3 regions of the Micromonospora sp. DT43 genome follow, and region 1 is predicted to be linked to each of the others. Evidence: riboswitches for the same ligand, from Rfam matches in the RefSeq annotation. Region 1 holds a riboswitch; each other region holds the start of a gene.
What was found. A riboswitch is a leader RNA that binds a small molecule or an ion and turns the genes downstream of it on or off. The one in region 1 is predicted to bind cyclic di-AMP.

Region 2: it holds a riboswitch for cyclic di-AMP, as region 1 does, so the genes downstream of both, ACLQ26_RS15870 (coiled-coil domain-containing protein) here and ACLQ26_RS01335 (coiled-coil domain-containing protein) in region 1, are expected to answer to the same signal.
Region 3: it holds a riboswitch for cyclic di-AMP, as region 1 does, so the genes downstream of both, ACLQ26_RS27135 (transglycosylase family protein) here and ACLQ26_RS01335 (coiled-coil domain-containing protein) in region 1, are expected to answer to the same signal.

What each region holds. Positions count from the first base shown of each region.
Region 1 is NZ_JBNCKR010000001.1:283,806-287,069, reverse strand. It holds gene ACLQ26_RS01345 (HelD family protein) at 1-719, shown strand, start outside; gene ACLQ26_RS01340 (cation diffusion facilitator family transporter) at 827-1,744, shown strand; cyclic di-AMP (ydaO/yuaA leader) riboswitch at 1,886-2,017, shown strand; gene ACLQ26_RS01335 (coiled-coil domain-containing protein) at 2,023-3,090, shown strand; gene ACLQ26_RS01330 (TetR/AcrR family transcriptional regulator) at 3,131-3,264, opposite strand, start outside.
Region 2 is NZ_JBNCKR010000005.1:395,116-398,379, forward strand. It holds gene ACLQ26_RS15865 (carbonic anhydrase) at 1-683, shown strand, start outside; gene ACLQ26_RS15870 (coiled-coil domain-containing protein) at 741-1,760, opposite strand; cyclic di-AMP (ydaO/yuaA leader) riboswitch at 1,765-1,895, opposite strand; gene ACLQ26_RS15875 (YibE/F family protein) at 2,062-3,264, opposite strand, start outside.
Region 3 is NZ_JBNCKR010000014.1:117,792-121,055, reverse strand. It holds gene dinB (DNA polymerase IV) at 1-208, shown strand, start outside; gene ACLQ26_RS27140 (hypothetical protein) at 323-685, shown strand; gene ACLQ26_RS27135 (transglycosylase family protein) at 761-1,432, opposite strand; cyclic di-AMP (ydaO/yuaA leader) riboswitch at 1,433-1,601, opposite strand; gene ACLQ26_RS27130 (peptidoglycan-binding domain-containing protein) at 1,886-2,374, shown strand; gene ACLQ26_RS27125 (peptidase inhibitor family I36 protein) at 2,469-2,870, opposite strand; gene ACLQ26_RS27120 (AfsR/SARP family transcriptional regulator) at 3,053-3,264, shown strand, end outside.

The DNA.
Region 1 (3,264 bases):
CGGGCGGTGTCCGGGAGCTGAGCACCGCAAACGACCGGCAGCGGGCCGCCCGGGCGGCGGCCCGGGAGCGTCCGGAGGACTACCGGGAGTACGCGCACGTGGTGGTGGACGAGGCGCAGGACGTCTCGCCGATGCAGTGGCGGATGGTGGGACGGCGTGGCCGTCTGGCCTCCTGGACGGTGGTGGGTGACCCGGCGCAGACGGCGTGGACCGGTGATCCGGAGGAGCTGACCCGCGCCCGGGACCAGGCGCTGGGCCGGCGCAAGCGGCACGATTTCACGCTCACCACCAATTACCGCAACTCGGCGGAGATCTTCGCTGTGGCGGCGGCGGAGATTCGCCGGCTCTATCCGGACCTGTCGCTGCCGACTGCCGTCCGCTCCACCGGGATCGATCCGGTCGAGCTGGTCGTGCCGCCGGCCGGACTGGAGACCGCGGTCGTGGAGGCGGCGACCGGTCTGCTGGCCGAGGTGGACGGCACGGTCGGGGTGATCACGCCGGTCACCCGCCGCGACGAGGTCTCCGGTTGGCTCGGCACGCTCGGCGCGGCGAGGCTGCAGGTCGTGACCAGCCTGGAGGCCAAGGGCATGGAGTACGACGGGGTGGTGCTGGTCTCCCCGAGCGAGATCCGGGCCGATCCGGGCTCCGGCGTCCGCACGCTCTACGTGGCGCTCTCCCGGGCCACCCAGCGGCTCACCACCATCGACCCGACCGGCTGACCTGCCCGTTGGCGGTGTCGGCGGTCGGACCCGCCCGTACAGTTGCATACATAGCGATGTGAGCATACATTTGACCGGGTCCCGGGTGGCGACGGAGGGTGGATCTCGTGGGAGCAGGTCATGACCACCACCACGGGTCGGTCGCCAACGCCGCCCACCAGCACCGGGGCCGCCTCTGGGCCGCGTTCGGGCTGCTCGCCGCCCTGATGGTGGTCGAGGGTGTGGCCGCCTTCCACACCGGCTCGCTCGCCCTGCTCTCCGACGCCGGGCACATGTTCACCGACGTGCTCGGCATCGGGATGGCGCTCGCCGCGATCACCGCCACCCGACGGGCCACCGGCGACCCACAGCGCACCTTCGGGCTCTACCGCCTCGAGGTGCTCGCCGCCCTGGCCAACGCCGTCCTGCTCTCCGGCGTGGCGGTCTACGTGGTGATCGAGGCGATCGGCAGGTTCGGCGACCCCCACGAGGTGCTGACCGGCCCGATGCTCGCGGTGGCCGTCCTCGGCCTGCTCGCGAACCTGGTCGCGTTCGCGCTGCTGCGCGCCGGCGCCCGGGAGAGCATCAACCTTCAGGGCGCCTACCTGGAGGTGCTCGGCGACCTGCTCGGCTCGCTCGGCGTGATCGGCGCGGCAGTGCTCATCACGCTCACCGAGTGGTGGTGGGCCGACCCGCTTGTCGCTGTCGCCATCGGCGTGTTCATCCTGCCGCGCACCTGGCGGCTGGGACGCGCCGCCGTCCGGATCCTGGTGCAGGCCGCCCCGGAACACCTCCAGGTCACTGCCGTGCACGATCGCCTGGCCGCGGTGCCCGGCGTGGTCGAGGTGCACGACCTGCACGTCTGGACGCTCACCTCGGGCATGGACGTGGCCTCCGCACACCTGATCATGGCACCCGGCGCGGAGGTCGGCGCGGTGCTCACGGCGGCGCGTACCGCCCTGCGGGAGGACTTCCGCATCGAGCACGCCACGCTGCAGATCGAGCCCGGGGCAGCCTCCGGCGCATGTGGATCGATCGAGTGGTGAGCACTTTTCTGCTGAAAAGACCTTTACGTCGCCGTTTTCGGTGCTGGCACCGACACCTTCCGTCACATCGACTGCACACGTCCCACCTGTCCCGGTAGGCTCGGTCCCGGCCACCACCCGGCGGCGCCCTCCCGGCGCCGGTGGCGGCCGCCGCCTAATCGCCCGCCAGGGCGAACCGGGGAACCATGTTCCTGGGGTGCATCCGCGTCAGCGGTAGGGATCTTCCGTCCCGAACCCGTCAGCTAACTCGGTCGGCGGCTGACGGAAGGACATGCGTAGTGGCACCAGCACGACCCCCCGCCGCCCGACTAGCGGCGCTGATCGTCATGATGGTCACCCTCGGCGTCGCGGTACCGGTCGGCGCGGCCACCGCCGCTCCCCCGGGCGGCCTGCGGGCCGCCGCAGCGCCCGACGGCGACGAGGAGGGCGGCACCCCCGCACTGCGGGCCCAACTCGAAGCCGCCAGCAAGGGCTACCTGGACGCGAAGCGCGCCCTGGACACCTCCGTCCAGCGGCAACAGCAACTCGCGGCGAAGCTGAAGACCACCGAAGCCGAGATGACCGTACGCAGCGGCAAGGTCGGCGAGATCGCCGGCGTGGCGTACCGCACCGGCCGCCTCAGCACCGTCTCGGCGTTGCTCAACACCAACACCCCCGAGGGTTTCCTGGACCGGGCGGCCTCGCTTGACGTGGTGGCCGCCAACGAGGACCGGGTGCTGCGCGAGCTGCACACCACCCGGGACGAGGCCAACCGCACCCGCCTCGCCCTGAACGGCGAGATCCGCGAGCAGCGCAAGCAGGTCGAGGTGATGGCCAAGCGCAAGGAGCAGGCCGAGCGGGCCCTCACGGTCGCCACCAGCAAGCCGCGCACGACCGCCGCCGACACCAGCTCCAACCGGGGCACCTCCACCGCCAACGCCCAGCCCGCGCCGCGCAACTCCGACGGCTCCTGGCCGTCCGAGTCGTGCAGCATCAACGACCCCACCCCGGCCAGCGGCTGCATCACCCCGCGCACGCTGCACGCCCTCAACCAGGCCAAGGCCGCCGGATTCACCCACTACGTCTCCTGTCACCGCTCCGGCGGCTCCGGCGAACACCCCAAGGGTCGGGCCTGCGACTTCGCCGCAGCGAAGGGCGGGTTTGGCGGTGACGCCACAGGCGCCGACAAGACGTACGGCAGCAACCTCGCCGCGTACTTCATCCGCAACTCCGACCGGCTCGCCGTGCTCTACGTGATCTGGTACAGGCAGATCTGGCTGCCCAGCAGTGGGTGGAAGTCGTACAGCGGAGGCAACGGCGACCCGTCCAGCGACCACACCAACCACGTACACCTGTCGGTGTACTGAGAGCAGCATCGTTTGCCTGATGATGCTCTCGCATCGTTACTCACGGTAGTGGCAGTGGAGTCCCGGCAGTGCGGCCGGCGGCTGCGGCGACGGTTGCCAGGTCGTCGCTCGAGAAGCCGGCACGGCTCAGCACCGCAAGCGATTTGTTCGTCGCCAGCGTGCACAACGCCAGCT
Region 2 (3,264 bases), on a different contig from region 1:
CCGGTACGCCTGGCGAGCAGCCGGGCCCGCAGCGGGCCGGCGATCGAGCGGCGACGCCGACCGAGCCGGCCCGTGCCTACGCAGAGCTGGCCGCCGGCAATCGTCGCTTCGTCAGCGGAGCGCCGCGCCACCCCAACCAGGACGCCGGGCACCGGGCCGCCGTGGCCGACGGGCAGCACCCGTTCGCGGTGATCGTGGGCTGCTCCGACTCCCGGTTGGCCGCCGAGATCATCTTTGACCGGGGACTGGGCGACCTCTTCGTGGTCCGTACGGCCGGGCACACGGCCGGCCCGGAGGTGCTGGGCAGCGTGGAGTACGCGGTGACAGTGCTCGGCACCCCGCTGGTGGTGGTGCTGGGCCACGACTCGTGCGGCGCCGTGCAGGCTGCTCGCGAGGCGTCCGCCACAGGCATCGCGCCCCCGGGGCACCTTCCCGCGGTGGTCGACGCCGTACTGCCCAGCCTGCGGCGCGCCACAGCCGAGGGCGTGACCGATATCGACGGCATCGTCGACATCCATATCGCCCAAACCGTCGAAACGCTGCTCGGGCAGTCGCCCGTGCTGGCGGACGAGGTGGCGCAGGGACGGTTGGCGGTGGTGGGGATGTCGTACCGGCTCGCCGCCGGTGTGGTGCGCCCGGTGACTCCCGTACCGGCGGACGCCCCGGCAGCTGCCGCCGCCTGACAGGGCGAGGGCCGCCCCGCGGGATGCGGGACGGCCCTCGGACTCCTGAGCGGTTGGTCAGAGCAGCGACATGTGCACGTGGTCGGTGTGGTTCGACGGCCCGCTGTACGACTTCCAGCCGGTCGCCGGGAACCAGATCTGCCGGTTCCAGATCACGTAGTAGATGCCGAGGCGGTCGGCGTTGCGGATGAGGAACGCGGCGACGTTGTTGCCGTACATGCGGGTGTCGTTGTTGTGCCACGGGCTGAAGCCGCTCTTCTGCAACGACCAGTCACAGGCACGGCCCTTCGGGTGCTCGTACGGGCCACCGTTGCGGTGGCAGCCGACGAACCTGTTGAACCCGGCCCGCTTGACCTCCTTGTACGCGTGCAGGGTGCGCGGCGTGACGCAGCCGGAGGTGGTGGGGTCCTTCTCGCTGCACGACTGCGGCTTCCAGTCACCGTCGGCGGTGCGACCCGGGCCGATCCGGGCGACAGGCGAGGTGGCGTCCACCAGACCGCCGGTGAAACCCTGACCGCCGACGAGCGCGAGCGACTTCTCCGCGTCGCGCTTGTCCTTCGCCATCAGGGCGGTCTGCTTCTGCTGCTCGCGGACCTCCGCGTCGAGGGCCAGCTTGGCCTGCTCCGCGCGGGCCTTGACCGCGTTGACCTCGGCGAGCTTCTTCTCGTTGACCATGTTCATCTCGTCGAGCGCCGCGGCCCGTTGGACGAACGAGTCGGGGGCGTCGCTCTCCAGCAGCATCGCGATCGCGCCGATGCGCCCGGTCCGGTACGACTGGGCGGCGATCTGCGCGACCTGCGGTGCCAGCGCCGCCAGGTCGGCCTTGGCCCGCTCGACCTCCAGCGAACGTTCGAGCTGCCGCTTCTTGGACTGGTCCAGCTTGGACTTGGCCGCCACGTAGTCCCGGTTGGTCTGCTCGATCACGTCGTCGAGCAGCTGGGGCTCGTCCTCCTGCTCGTGCCCGGACGGTGTGGGGGTCGTCGGGGCGGCGTGGGCCGGGAGGGGCCCGGCGAACACGGTCAGCGCGGCGAGCACGGCCGCCACGGGTGTCAACCAGCGGCGTAGGGGTGCCGTCACAATGTTCCCTTCCGTCGACCGCCGACCGGGTTAGCTGACGGGTTCGGGGCGGAAGTGGCCCCTACCGCTGGCGCGGATTCACCCCACGTGCCTGGGTCCCCGGCTCGCCGGTTGGCGATTGGGCGGTGGCACCGCAGGCGCCGCTGCGCGCCTTCGTCGGTGACCGGCAGCGAGGTTACCCGAGATTCCACCGCCTGAGCTACGTCCCGATACCCACTAAAAGCGTCATTTCGCCATGGCGTTGAGTGACCAGTGACGCGGTTCTCAGGGCGGATGCCCGATCCGGTCACGCTGAGGAGTGTCACCATGCCGTATCCGTGCTCCTGTTCGGCTCTGGCCACCGGGCGGTGGCGGTGGATGGGGGTGAACGCCGCTCCGGATCGGGCCCGTCGGGCCGACCCGCTGACGGCGAGCTGAGGGCGGCCAGTGCCTCCGTCCGGTCCGCACGGGGGCGCGGCGTCAGGGCGTCGGCGTCCGCGCCCCGCACCGGCGTCGACCCGGCCGCGGTCACCGTCGCGGCCAGCCCGGTGGTGAGGGGTACGGCGGCGATCAGGCCGAGCGTGGCGACCGCGCTGCGGACGATCTCCTGGGCGAGGAACTCGCTGGTCAGGATCTGCCCGAGGGGGCGGCTGTCGGCGGTGAGCAGGAGCAACAGCGGTAGTGAGGCGCCCGCGTACGCCAGGACGATGGTGTTGACAGTCGAGGCGATGTGCGCCCGGCCGACCCGCGTGGCAGCCCGGTAGAGCTGCAACCGGCTCAGCCCGGGGTTGGCGTTCGCCAGCTCGGTGACGGTGGCGGCCTGGGTGACCGTCACGTCGTCGAGCACTCCGAGTGAGCCGATGATGATCCCGGCGAGCAGCAGGCCGCGCAGGTCCACATCGGCCTGGAACATCGACAGCGTGGTGGCGTCCTCGCTGCCGAAGCCGGTGAGGTGGGTGGCAGCCGTGGCGATTGTCGCGAGCACGCCGGTGAGCACCAGGCTGCCCAGGGTGCCGAGCACCGCGACCGACGTCTGGGCTGTCACTCCGTGTGTCAGGTAGAGCACCACGAACATGATCAGGGCTGCACCGACCACCGCCACCAGCAGCGGTGACCGGCCGGCACCGATGCCCGGCAGCACGAAGGTGAGCAGGATGGCGAAGCTGGCGGCCAACCCCGCCAGCGCGGCCAGGCCCCGCCACCTGCCGAACGCGACGATCGCGGCGGCGAAGACCACCGCGAGCCACACCAGCGGCGTACCGCGCTGGTGTTCGGCGATGTTCCAGCTGCTGGCGGCGGGATCGGTCGGATCGGTCAGCTCGACCAGGACGACCTCGTCGCCGACCTCGACCCGTGGCGCCCCGGGCCCGGCGGGGACGGGCGTGTGCACCTCTTGGCCGGCGCTCGGCCCGTCCTCGATCCGTACGTCCACGGTCCCGCACGGCCCGGTGGCCGGCGCGCCCTCCGGGTTGGCCGACGGCGGGCAGGCTTCGGTCACCACCCGGGTCACCGTGCCGTGGTGGCG
Region 3 (3,264 bases), on a different contig from region 1:
CCGGCGGGGCATCACCCTGATCGGCGTCTCGGTGGGCAACCTCGACGACAACCCGGTGCAGCCGGAACTGCCGTTCGAGGTCGACACCGGGGCCGATCTGGACGCCGCGGTGGACGCGGTGCGCGACCGGTTCGGCTCGGCGGCGCTCACCCGGGCGGTGCTTCTCGGCCGGGATCCGGGCGTCGAGATGCCGCTATTGCCGGACTGAGCGGCGTATGGGGCCCTGCCAGCTGCGACCGGAGACACATCACAGCAGGTCGGCGGTTTAGCCGCCGGCTCACGGGTGACCCTTGTAGGGAACAGCCTGACGAGGGGGGCCATCATGTCCGACGACACGAGCAACCGACCGAGCCGGCGCGCCGAACGCCCGCACGACGTGACCGACCCCCTGCTCTGGCAGCTGGCGGTCGACGTGCTGAGTGCCCACGAGCCCGACGACGAGGGTCACTGCCGCAACCTCCAGTGCGCCGGCCAGTCCTGGCCGTGCTCGGCTCGCGCGGGTGCCGAGCAGTCGCTGCGGCTGGCCCGCAGGACGCCCGACTCAGTCGAGATGACCATCGGCGGTGGCGGCGACGGTGTCGGCACGGGCTGGCCCGGCGAGGCGGCGGCACCCGCCCCCCGCTGGGACCGCGACGCCACCGCGGTGATGTCGCGCCGGGAGTCGAGGGCGTCCGCCGCGGCGTGACCCGCGCCCCGACCGGGGCCGTCGAACGACCGAACGCTCGGCCGGTGACCCGGCCGAGCGTTCGAGTGTCGTACGTCAGAGGGCGAGCCGCTGGCCCGGGAAGATCAGGCCCGGGTCGGTGCCGATCAGCTGCCGGTTGCGCTCGTACAGGGCCTGCCAGCCACCCGCCTGGCGGTGACTGTCGGCGATCTCCGACAGGGTGTCCCCCTGCTTGACGACGTACGTGTCGCCGCTGGCCGCGGGAGCGGTGCGCTCGTGGTTGCGGGTCGCCGGCTGGTCGCCGCGCGACGACCGCTCCTTCGGGGCGGTGGACCGGTCCTTCGACGCGGTGGACGACTTCGCTGTCGACTTCGTCGAGGACTTCGTGGCGGCGCCGCCCGACGAGCCGCCCTTGCGGCCGCAGGTCGGCCACGCGCCGATGCCCTGCCCGTCGAGCACCTTCTCGGCGATGGCGATCTGCTCGCCGCGGCTGGCCAGGTCGGCGCGGGCGGCGTACTTCTTGCCGCCGTAACCGGCCCAGGTGCCCTGGGAGAACTGCAGGCCACCGTAGTAGCCGTTACCCGTGTTGATCTTCCAGTTGCCGCCGGATTCGCACTTGGCGACCGCGTCCCAGTTCACACCGGCCTGGGCCGGAGCCGCGGGACCGAAGAGGGCGACAGCGCCGGTGACCGCGCCGACGGCGAGGGTGCCGACGGCGACGCGGCGGGTGGTGACCCGTCGATGACGGGGGGTGTAGACAGACGTCATGTGTGCTTCCTCCACGCCGGCGAGGTGAGCTGTCGGGTTCGGGCCGAGGCGCCCGGCCGCGCGGTGGCGGCTTCACCCCGAGGTGACATGCACCGAGGAACGTTGGGTCCCCCGCTCCTGCCCGGGTTCTGTTTCCGACGACCGGGGGCAGGATTTGGCGTTGCCGGTCGTGGCGTCCACGGTGGCGGACCCGACCGACGGTAGGCACCGTCGGTGACGGTCGCCCAACCCTTGTGAAGTTGTTCACCGGGGCACGCGGGACGGCCCGCTCAGCGGTTGCGGACGGTCCTCGACTGTGCAGCGACCACGATGGACCGTTTCCGATCAGGCCGGGATACCGCCGACCGGGCGCTGCGGGGCGCGATTGACATTCCGGCAGGATTCCATAGATCGGCGATCGCGATGCTCCAGTGCATGCCGGGTCAACCCGGCAGCCCATCCCAGGAGGAGAGCATGCCGATCCACCAGAGCCGCATCGGCCGCCGCAGCGCCGCCGCCACCCTCGCGACAGTCCTCGTCAGCGCCGGACTCGTCGGGCTCGCGCCGACCGCCGCGCAGGCGGCCACCACCTGCACCAGCCTCACCTACTACAACGTCGGCGGCTACCCGGGTGGCGCCGAGATGCACGTGCCCACCGTCGGCTGGCAGGACCGCAACAAGACCTGCTACCTGAAGTACGGCAACTCCAACAGCGCGGTCAAGGTGTTGCAGGAGGCACTGAACAACTGCTACTCCCAGTCCCTGCGTCTCGACGGCCAGTACGGCACCAACACGCGCAACGCCGTCCGGGCCGCGCAACAGAAGATCAACGATACCTGGGAGTGGGCGAACATCGCCGAGGACGGCGAGTACGGCCCGCAGACCCGGGCGTGGATGGGCTTCGCGATCTTCAGGGTCGACGGCGGTCCGGTCATCCCGAACCAGTGCTACTACCCGGGCTGACCCGCGCGACGGTGCCGGCCGGAATCCCCCGTTGGATTCCGGCCGGCGCCGTCGTGGCGTCTCCGACTCCCCTCCCCGCCGGAGACAGCCTCACTCAGCAGACCCGGACCGCCTCGATGCGCTGGTTCCAGTTCCCCCCGATGGCGGCCGAGTCGTACGCCAGGTTCGCCCGGTAGCCGTAGGCGTGCTGGTAGCCGAGCAGGCCCGTGGCGTTGACGTTGTCCCAGAAGGTGGAGACGGTGCCGGACGGCCGGTTGTTGATGATCGACTGGGTCTTGTTGCGGAAGTACGAGGGCAGCGGAACGTCGTTGCATCCGTTGTAGGGCCCGTCGAGCAGGAAGATGTCGCCGCTGAAGTTGGTGCCGGCGTACAGGCAGAGCAGACCCGACGGGCAGGCGTAGTTGGCCTGAGCCGGGCTCGGGGCGACCCCGATCGCGGCGCCCACAGCGACCACGCCGAGCAGGGCGGACGTGAACCTTCGCAGAGCATTTCGCACGATGGTGACCTCCGGTGTCGTCACGACCGGAACAGGTCGTGAGTCGAGTTGCCGACATCGCATTGATCGATGCCGCTGTGCCAACGATGATCGGCGCGGAAGGTCGACGAATTCCTGCCGGAACCTCAATCCAGCTGTCCCGGTGCCGGATGGGCGACCGGCGGCACAGCGAGCGGCGGTTCATGGAGATTCGGGTCCTCGGGCCGGTCGAGGTCTGGGCGGATGGCCATCCGGTCGATGCCGGAGCGGCCCGCCAGCGCGCCGTTCTGGCGGCGCTGGCGGTCGACGTGGGCCGACCGGTCCACCTGGAGACTCTGGTGGACCGGGTCTGGGGCGAGGCGTCGCCGCCCAGGGTTCGCCACAACCTGCATGTCTACCTCGCCCGGCTCCGCCG